3 regions of the Streptomyces sp. NPDC051567 genome follow, and region 3 is predicted to be linked to each of the others. Evidence: riboswitches for the same ligand, from Rfam matches in the RefSeq annotation. Region 3 holds a riboswitch; each other region holds the start of a gene.
The links. A riboswitch is a leader RNA that binds a small molecule or an ion and turns the genes downstream of it on or off. The one in region 3 is predicted to bind cobalamin.
Positions count from the first base shown of each region.

Region 1: it holds a riboswitch for cobalamin, as region 3 does, so the genes downstream of both, metE (5-methyltetrahydropteroyltriglutamate--homocysteine S-methyltransferase) here and ACIA5F_RS14555 (prenyltransferase/squalene oxidase repeat-containing protein) in region 3, are expected to answer to the same signal.
Region 2: it holds a riboswitch for cobalamin, as region 3 does, so the genes downstream of both, ACIA5F_RS24065 (DUF4430 domain-containing protein) here and ACIA5F_RS14555 (prenyltransferase/squalene oxidase repeat-containing protein) in region 3, are expected to answer to the same signal.

Region 1 covers NZ_JBITDK010000004.1:249,520-252,737, reverse strand. The annotation lists gene metE (5-methyltetrahydropteroyltriglutamate--homocysteine S-methyltransferase) at 1-1,341, opposite strand, end outside; cobalamin riboswitch at 1,532-1,758, opposite strand; partial or broken gene ACIA5F_RS07060 (acyl-CoA dehydrogenase family protein) at 1,900-2,043, shown strand; gene ACIA5F_RS07055 (enoyl-CoA hydratase/isomerase family protein) at 2,040-3,110, shown strand; gene ACIA5F_RS07050 (thioesterase II family protein) at 3,212-3,218, opposite strand, start outside.
Region 2 covers NZ_JBITDK010000025.1:54,521-57,738, forward strand. The annotation lists gene ACIA5F_RS24060 (ATP-binding cassette domain-containing protein) at 1-777, opposite strand, end outside; gene ACIA5F_RS24065 (DUF4430 domain-containing protein) at 888-1,376, opposite strand; cobalamin riboswitch at 1,418-1,553, opposite strand; gene ACIA5F_RS24070 (4'-phosphopantetheinyl transferase family protein) at 1,640-2,350, opposite strand; gene ACIA5F_RS24075 (MFS transporter) at 2,360-3,218, opposite strand, start outside.
Region 3 covers NZ_JBITDK010000010.1:186,218-189,435, forward strand. The annotation lists gene ACIA5F_RS14555 (prenyltransferase/squalene oxidase repeat-containing protein) at 1-1,899, opposite strand, end outside; cobalamin riboswitch at 2,021-2,158, opposite strand; cobalamin riboswitch at 2,265-2,343, shown strand; gene ACIA5F_RS14560 (hypothetical protein) at 2,456-3,218, shown strand, end outside.

The sequences.
Region 1 (3,218 bases), on a different contig from region 3:
ACCGATGGTGGTGGTCGGCAGGAGGGGCAGGCCGAGGTGGGCGCGCTGGGCGAGCGTCCGTTCGGCGTAGGGCTGGGAGCGGCGGCCGTCGGCGTCGGTGATCGCGGCGGTACGGGCCCGTACCGCCGGGTCGCGGGTGAGGGCGGACCCGGCGCGGGAGGCCAGGTCGGCCCGGTTGGCGGCGAGTTCGGCGGTGATGGCGTCGGTGCCCCGGGCCAGGCCCTTGGCGAGGGTGACGATCTCGGTCGTCTTCTGCCGGGCGAAGGCGAGCCAGCGGGCGATCTGCGGGTCGATGTCGCGTTCGGCGCCTGCGTCCAGCGGGACGTGCAGCAGGGAGCAGGAGGCGGCCACGTCGACCTGGCCGGCGAGGCCCAGCAGCGTGCCGAGGACGGCGAGGGACTTCTCGTAGTCGTTGATCCAGATGTTGCGGCCGTTGACCACGCCCGCGACCAGGCGCTTGCCGCGCAGTCCGCCGACGGCGGCGAGGTCGTCGAGGTTCTTGGCGGCCCGGTCGGTGAAGTCGAGGGCGAGCCCGTCGACGGGTGCCTTGGCCAGGACGGACAGGGCCTCGCCGAGGCGGTCGAAGTAGGAGGCGACCAGCAGCTTGGGCCGGTCGGTGAGCGCGCCGAGGTCGCGGTAGGCGCGGGCGGCGGCGTTCAGTTCGGCCGGGGTGCGGTCCTGGACCAGGGCGGGCTCGTCGAGCTGCACCCACTCGGCGCCGGCGGCCCGCAGGTCGGCGAGGACCTCCGCGTACACGGGCAGGAGACGGTCCAGCAGGGTCAGCGGCTCGAAGTCGGCGGCCACCCCGGGAGCGGGCTTGGCCAGCAGCAGGTAGGTGACCGGGCCGACGAGGACCGGCCGGGCGTCGAGGCCGAGCGCGAGGGCTTCCTCCAGCTCGGCGACCTGCCGGGAGGAGTCGGCCGTGAAGACGGTGCCGGGGCCGAGTTCGGGGACCAGGTAGTGGTAGTTGGTGTCGAACCACTTGGTCATCTCCAGGGGCGCGACGTCCTGGGTGCCGCGCGCCATGGCGAAGTAGCCGTCGAGCGCGTCCGCGGCGTGGGCCTCACGGTGCCGGGCGGGGACGGCGCCGACCATGACACTGGTGTCCAGCACGTGGTCGTAGTACGAGAAGTCGCCGGTCGGCACCTCGGTGATGCCCGCGTCGGCGAGCTGCCGCCAGTTCGTCCGGCGCAGCTCCGCCGCGGTCTCCCGGAGGGCGTCGGCGGTGACGCGGCCCTTCCAGTAACCCTCGACGGCCTTCTTCAGTTCCCGGTTCTGTCCCTGGCGGGGGTAGCCGTACACGGTGGCCCGTACTGCCGCGGCTGCGGACTTCGCTGTCACGGAACTCTCCTTCGCGAGATGTGTCCTGGAGATCCCGGGGACGGGACGAGGACGCGAAGGGGAGGCAGACCGGACGGGACCGTTGCCGCGCGCGGGGCGCGGTCGTCCGCCTGATGTGCGTCGCCCCGGACTTCCGTCCGGGGTTTCCTCCGACCCGCCCACGAGGTCACCGGGATATCCGCGCACGATCGGCCGTGCGCGGACAGCGGGCAGGTCTTCGGACTCGCGGGCACGCCGGCCGGTCTCCCGGCGGACACCTACTGGCCGTCGCTTCCCAGGACCGTTTCCCGGTCCCAGTGCGTATGACGGCGGTCGTTCCCGCTCACCGCTGCGGGGCAGTCCCGGATTTCCACCGGGTTCCCTCTTACGACGCATCCCGCCTGGCGGACGGGGCGAACCAGCTGTGCCCGTCAGAGTAGAGGGATCACCCGCGTTCGGACAGTACTGTTCACATTCCGGACCGTGAGAGGGGACACGGACGGGCCGGAGCCGGAGCCGGAGTCGGAGCCGGAGCGGCAGCGGTCCGGCCCGCCCGCGGAGCGGTTCACCGGCCTCCGGCAGCCCCACGCCGGTTGCGGCCGCCCGGCCGCGTACGGCAGCGAGAAGAGCGTCCGTGACCTGCGGGTCCGGCAGATCCTGGAAGGAACCGACGAGATCATGCGCCTCCTTGTGGCCCGCTCCCTGCCCGGGGCCGTCCGGTGACCGGCGACGAACCCCCCGTCCTGACCCGGGCCGAGGGCCGCCTCGGCGTCATCACCCTGAACCGGCCCCGGGCCCTCAACGCCCTCACCCACGAGATGGTCCACCGGATCGCCGGGGCCCTGGACGCGTGGGAACACGACCCGGCGGTCGAGGCCGTCCTGATCACCGGGGCCGGGGAACGCGGCCTGTGCGCGGGCGGCGACATCCGGGCCATCCACGAGGACGCCCGCGCGGGCGGCGCCGCCTCGGCGGAGTTCTGGCGGGACGAGTACCGGCTCAACGCCCGCATCGCCCGCTACCCGAAACCGTACGTCGCCCTCATGGACGGCATCGTCATGGGCGGCGGGGTCGGCGTCTCGGCGCACGGCGGGGTACGGATCGTCACCGAACGGTCCCGGGTCGCCATGCCGGAGACCGGGATCGGCTTCGTACCCGACGTGGGCGGCACGTACCTGCTGGCGCTCGCCCCCGGCGGGCTCGGCACCCATCTGGCGCTGACCGGGACGGCGGTGGGGGCCGCGGACGCCGTGCTGTGCGGGCTCGCCGACCACTTCGTCCCGGCGGACCGGCTGCCGGAACTCCGCACGGCCCTGGCGGCGGCGCCGGTGGACGAGGTGCTCCCCGCGTTCGTCGGCGAGGCGCCGCCGGGGACGCTGGACGCCTTCCGCGAATGGGCCGACCCCTGCTACGGGGCCGACACGGTCGAGGAGATCGTGGACCGGCTCCTCGGCACCGGCGCGCCCGCCGCACGGGAGGCGGCCGGGACGATCCTCGCCAGGTCGCCCACCGCCCTGAAGGTCACCCTGGCCGCCCTGCGCCGGGTACCGGCGCTCGGGCCGCTGGAGGCGGTGCTCGGACAGGAGTACCGGGTGTCCTGCGCGGCCCTGTCCTCACCCGACCTGGTGGAGGGCATCCGCGCCCAGGTCGTCGACAAGGACCGCTCGCCCCGCTGGACACCCCCGACCCTCGCGGAGGTGACGGACGAGGACGTGGCCCGGTACTTCGCGCCGCTCGGCGACCGGGAACTCTCCCTGGCCGCCAAGGCCCCGCAGGAGGCGCCCCGGTGAGCCGGACCACCGCGCGCACCGCCTGACCCGGGGGGCCGGAGCCCGCCCGCCGCCCGCCGGACCGTCCGGCAGGCTCCGCCGGGCCCCCGGCCGGGCCCGGGTCAGGCG
Region 2 (3,218 bases), on a different contig from region 3:
CCGCGCCTCGCCCACCGACAGGGGCAACGGCTCCCAGCCCACCAGCCGGCCCAGCTCCACCACGGGCGGCGCCACCACCGAGGTGCGCAGCACCTCGGCCGGCCGCCCCGACACCACCGAGCCGTCCCCGGGCAGGTGCAGCATCCGGTCCGCGTACTGCGCCACCCGCTCCAGCCGGTGCTCCGCCAGGAGCACGCTCACCCCGGTGTCGCGGGCCAGCCGGGCCACGGCCGCCATGACCTCCTCGGCCGCCACCGGGTCCAGCGCGGAGGTCGGCTCGTCGAGCACCAGGACCCGGGGGCGCGCGGCCAGCGCCGCGCCGATCGCCACCCGCTGCTGCTCACCGTCGGAGAGCCCGCACAGCGTCCGGTGGCGCAGCCCGGCCAGGCCCAGCAGCTCCAGGACCTCCCCGGCCGCCCTGCCCGCCGGTGCCGGGTCCGCCGCCGACTGCCCCGCCGCGTAGTCCAGTTCGTCCCCGACGGTGTCGGTGACGAAACCGTCGGCCGGGTCCTGGCCCACCACGCCCACCAGCGCGGCCAGTTCCCGCGCCCCGCGCCCCGCGGTGTCCTTGCCGCAGACCGTGACCCGGCCGAACAGCGTGCCGCCGGTGTAGTGCGGGACCAGCCCGTCGACCACGCCCAGCAGGGTCGACTTCCCGGCCCCCGTCACCCCGGACACCAGACAGAACTCCCCCTCCCCGATGGTCAGGTCCACGTTCCGCAGGACCGTCCGGGCGGTGTCGCCGTACCGGACGCTGACGTCGTCGAGTCTGATCAAGGAGAGTCCTCGGTGGGCAGCGGGAAGGGGCCGGCGGACCATGCCCCGCCGCCCCGGGAGCGGCGGGGCGAGGGAGCGGTGGAGTGGGATGGTAGCCGACACCGCCGTACTTAGAACGTCGTCCAGGTGAAGGAGATCTGATCGCCCGTCTTTATCTTGAACTGGCAGCCGCCGACCGGGATCGAGACGCCGTTCACGGAGATGTTCCAGTAGGCGGAGGCGCCGCCGGAGACGTTCTTGACCGTGTCCACGGAGAAGTCGTCGAAGGACGGGTACCAGGTGCCGTCCCAGGTGAAGTGGCGCTGACGGGCCGCGTCGTCGAGGGCGGCCGTCGGGGTGGCGACCGGGGACGGGTACCGGCCGCCGTTGGTGCCGTCGCAGGCGTGGGTGCCACCGGAGGCGGTGGTCACCTCGTGGCCCTTGGTGATCACCAGGCCCTGGAACAGCCTGCCCTCCGGGCCCTGGACGTCGAGCTGCACCAGGACCGGGCTGTTGGTGCGGGGCGCCGTGGTGCGGGCGACGGCCGGGGAGGCGGCGGTCAGGGCCAGGCCGAGGGCGGCGGCGGTGACGGCGGTACGGCGGACGAGCGTGCTGCGCATGGGAAGGGTGCCTTTCTTCGCGCTGTAGTCCGTGACAGGGAAGTGCTGCGGCGTGGCACGTCGGGTGTTCCGGCTCGCGGCCCGCCCGAGGGACGGCCGCACACGGTTGCAGGTCAGCGCCGGATTCCCATCGGCTTCCCCCGGTCGTGCACGCATGAAGTTGTCTGTGAAGTTGTCTGTGCGCGGTCATCATAGGGGCCGGATGCGCGCGGCCCGCCCGCGCGACCGGGGCCGGACCTTCGCGCCCCGGCCCCGTACGGGCGTCACCCGTCCCGGAGCGCCACCGCCGCGCGGTGTCCCTCCGGAACCCGTACGTCCGTCAGCGACCACCCCGGCAGCCGGGCCGGGACCGGGCCCGAACCCACGTACTCGGCCGCCGGGTTCTCCGAGAGTCCGATGCCCAGCCCCTTCAGGTAGGCCTCCTTGCGGGTCCACACCCGGGTGAAGGCGGGTGAGCGCTCCCCGGCGGGCAGCAGCGCCAGTTCGGCCGCCTCCCTCGGGTGCAGCACATCGGCCGTCTCCGCGATGGTGTGCGGCGCCACCAGCTCCTCCACGTCCACGCCGACCGGGGCCGTCGCGAAGGCCAGCAGGCTGATCCCGGTGCAGTGCGAGAGCGAGAAGTGCAGGGCGCCGCCGGGGAGTACGGGCCGTCCGTGCGGCTCGTCGCAGTGCGCGCAGGGCGCCCGTTCCACGGTCACCTCGCGCGGGGCCATGCCCAGGTACGCCCCGAGCAGCCGGCGCAGCGCCACGTGCGCGCAGACGTACGCGTCCCGGTCGGCCGCCCGGACGAACTCGGCCGCGCGGGCGAGTTCCTGGGCGTCCAGGGTGCCGGGGGCGTGCCGGGCCGCGTGGACCCGGTAGCCGGTGGTGTCCACGAGCCACAGCTGCGGGCCCGCGGCCACCACCGCGGCCTCGGCCGGACCGGGGTCCGACAGCCGCTCCGGTACCAGCAACCGCTGGGTGGCGAGTGTCATCGGTGCTCCTCACACGGCCGCGGGGACGGGGCGTTCCACCGGCTCGGACTCCTCGGAGGCGGCCTCCTTCGCCTCTTCGGTCTCCTTCGTCTCCTCCGTCCGCTCCGTCCTCTCGGTCTCCTCCGTCTCCTCTTCTTCGGCCTTCACGGGCTGGCGCAGGGCCATCACTGCGGCCAGCGGTGAGACGAAGGCGATGGCGCCGCAGAGCAGCCAGGTGGTCTGCACCCCGAAGGCCAGCGAGAGGGAGCTGAAGACGGCGATGGAGAGGGGGGCGGTGCCGATGCCGGCGAGGGAGAGGGTGGACATCGCGGCGCCCATCCGCGCCTCGGGGGCCGACTGCTGGTACAGGGTGACGATGGCCGGACCGTTGAGCCCGGACAGCAGGCCCACCCCGGCGGCGACGGCGGTCAGCGAGACCACGGACGGCATCAGGGCCATCACCAGGATGCCCGCGGCGAGACCGGCCCCGGTCACGACCAGCCGGACGAACATGGGGATGCGGTGGGCGAAGGCCGCGCCGACGGCGCTGGAACCGAGGGCGCCGACGCTGAACGCGGCCAGCACCACACCGACGGCGCCGACGCCCCAGCCGCGCTGGGAGACCAGCAGCGGCAGCGCCACCTCGGCGGGCCAGCTGAACGCCATGTCCAGGGAGAGGGCGGCGATGAACATCCAGCGCAGCCGCGGGTGACGGGCCAGCAGCCGGAAACCGTCGCCGGAGCGCTTGACGAGGGAGACCCCGGGCTCGCGCCGCGGCCGGACGAAGCCGTGCGTGACGTGGAGCAGGCAGCCGAACCAGATCGCGCCGGTGACCGCGCCGATCACCATGGCCAGCCACAGCTCCCCGACGGTGATCAGGAAGGCTCCG
Region 3 (3,218 bases):
GCCCGCGGTCCTGCGGCCGACACCGGTCCAGTCGTGGACCCCGCGGCCCGTGCCGTCCTTGCCGCCCTTGTCGAGGAAGTCCACGACGGCGCGCAGCCTGTTGTCGTCGCGGCCGGTCGCGGCCAGCGCGTAGGCGCCGTCGATCGTGAGACCGAAGTCGGCGAAACCCGGGCTGGACTCGTAGTACCGGCCCTGCTTGAGGACCGGGCCGGTGAGGTAGGTGACACCCCGCCCGAGATCGGGACGCTCACCGGCCGGGACGGTCGGCGCAGTGGTGGGAGGCGTCGTGGGCGGGCCGGTCGGGGGTGTGGTCGGCGGGTCGGTGGGCGGAGTCGTCGGAGGCGTCGTGGGCGGCCGGGTCGGTTCGGGGGTCTTCGTGGTCAGGGTGACCAGGCTGGTGTCCCGGCCCGCGAGGACGGCCGTGGTCGTGGGGTAGAAGGCCGGGTCCGGGAGCCCCTCCTCGAAGCCGAAGCCGCCGTCCGTGAGCTGCTGCCCGGAGAGCCAGGAGACGGCCGCGTCGGCCCGGACGGTGTCGCCGAGGGCCCGCAGGGCCTGGGCCGCGTAGGCGGTGGCGATGACGGAGCCCGTGGTGGCGTCCGTGTAGCCGGGGAAACCGCCGTCGGGGCGCTGGGCCAGCGTGAGGTAGCTCCGGGCCTTCGACACCGTCGCGTCCTGCCCGCCCGCGTGCCGCAGCACGAGGGAGACGAGCGCGGTGGTCGCCGGGTCCGGGTCACAGTTCTCGCCCGGCCGGATCAGGAGGGAGGTGATGCCGCCGTCCGCGCACTGGAGCTGGGTCAGCCGGGTCACGGCCTCGGCCGGCGGGGTGACGCCCGCGCGCAGGACGGCCAGCAGGGCCAGCGCCTGGCCGTCCGCGTGGCCCGCGTCCAGGAAGTCGCCCTTGCCGGTGCAGCCGGGCGTGGACCCGCTCTCCGGGCCGGCGGGACAGACGTTCTTCACCAGGTCGCCGATCAGGTCGCGTCCGCCGAAGGCGCGCGGGTCGCCCCCGGTGACCTCGGCGAGCAGCGCGAGGCGGCCGGCGGCGTTCGCGTCGGGTGCCCGGTCCGGGCCGGCCGGGTAGGCGTACGCGTCGGTCTCCGCCGCCAGGAAGGCGGTGATCCGGTCGAGGGCCGGGCTCCCGCCCTCCGCCGCGGCCAGCGCGTAGGCGGCCTCGGTGGTGAGGAAGTGGTGGGGGGCGTCCGCGCCCTCGTCGACGACGCGTTCGCCGTCGGTGAGCCGTCCCGTCAGCCACCGGGCGGCGGCGGGGACGTCGATCTCGCGGCCCGGGACGGGCGGCCCGGGGGTGGGGCTGGTCGTGGGGTCCGGCCCGGGGGCGTCGCCGCCCGCGCGCACCTGGTCGGGGGTGAAGGAGGGCCTGCCCGTCGACCCGCCCACATCGGTGCCGCCGAACACCCAGGCGTCGACGTCGCCGTCCTTCGGCACGCGGTCCATGGCGCCGTACCGGCTGTAGCTCCAGTCGGCCTGGCCCGGGGAGGCCACCCAGTACGACCAGTAGGCCGTGGCCTGCGGGGTGAGGACGCAGTCCTCCTCGTCGGGGGTCGGGTACCGCGTCCCGGCGGCGAAGGGGCCGTAGCCGATGCGGCAGATGAAGGCGGGGCCGTCGTGCTCGGTGCCCGTGGTGCGGAACCCGGCCTCGTGGAGCAGTTCGTAGCCGGTGGTCGGCGTCGGGTCGCAGCCCCGCTCGACCTTGCCGCCGAAGGGGCCGAAGTCGACGGCGACGACCGCGCCCCGCGTCGCCGTGCACGGGTCGAGGGGGTCGGCGGCGGCCGGTGTCACTGTGACGAAGGCAACGCCCGTGCCGAAGGTGAGGAGTACCGCCGCTACGAGGCACGGCCATCGCCGCCCGCCCCTGCGCCGGACTGTCTGCTCTGCGGTACCCACCACGGCCCCTCGTGTCGTCCGGGCGGGCAGAGCGTGGCACATCGGGCCCCCGCGCACGGCGGATGCCGTGGGGGAGCCGGTCGGACCACGCCGTAGTCCGCGACGGCGTTCTCTCGCTGTATGAGCTGCATGACCTGACTCCAGGCATTCCGGCTCGCCCGCACTCTGTACGGGCACACGGTTGCGGGTCAGCGCCGGATTCAGACCGGCTTCCCCTGGAGTTGAGTGCTTATCAGACGGAGTGAAACACGCGGCCGAAGACAGCGTCAAGGTGGCCGGAACCCCACCCGCCGCCACGGGCCCGGGGCCTGCGGGCAGGCTGGCGCGCCCATGATCCCTCCGGTAGCGTCCGGGGCTGCCACGTGGGGGAACCCGGTGCGAATCCGGGGCTGACGCGCAGCGGTGTGGGAACGGCAGGGGGCCGTTCACCGAGCCCGAATGCCCAGGCGGCAGTGATCGAAGGAAGCCGTACCACGCGTTCGGACGGCGGCCACCGCCTCCGGAGCCGCGGCTGCGGCGGGGTGTGTCCGGCCGTCCCTCAGCTCAGGAGCAGGCCATGTCCCGTCCCCGTACCGCCCGTCGCGCCGCACTGGCGATACCCGCCGTCCTCGGCGCTTTCGCGCTCACCGTGCCGCCCGCCGCGGCCACCTCCTCGCCCGCGCAGATCGCGACCTCGAAGACCAACGGCGTCTCCTACCTCAAGTCCCTCCAGGCCGCCGACGGTTCGTACGCGGGCTCCGGTCTCTCCAACGAGTGGGCCTTCAGCGTCTTCGCCGCCGCGGGCACCGCCGCGGTGGACGTCACGCCCGGCGGCGACGCGACCAAGAACGCGCGCACCGTCTACCGGAACCTGCTGTCCGGCGCGGGCTGGCCCTCCGCCACCCCGGTCGTCACCGACTACGAGCGCGGTGCGCTCAACGCGTACGCCGCCGGGATCGACCCGGCCCGCGTCTCCGCCTCCCGCAACCTCGTCGCCGACGTCTACGGCTACTGGCAGAACGCCGAGGCGGGGTACTTCGGCCCGTCCGGGAACTACAACGGCACGGTCTTCGCGGCCCTCTCCCTGGGCGGGGCCCGGACGCAGACCGGCGGGCAGCGCGTGCCGCAGGCCCTGCTCGACTCGATGACCACCCGCATCCGCGCCAACCAGCACAACGACGGCGGCTGGAACTTCAGCAAGGCCGAGGGCAACCCGGCCGCGCTGGCCTCGGCGAGCGACATCGACATGACGGGCGCCTCGATGGCGGCCCTGTGCGTCTCGGGCGTGCCCGCCACCGACGCGGACATCGTTCAGGCCAAGGCGTTCCTCAAGAGCAAGC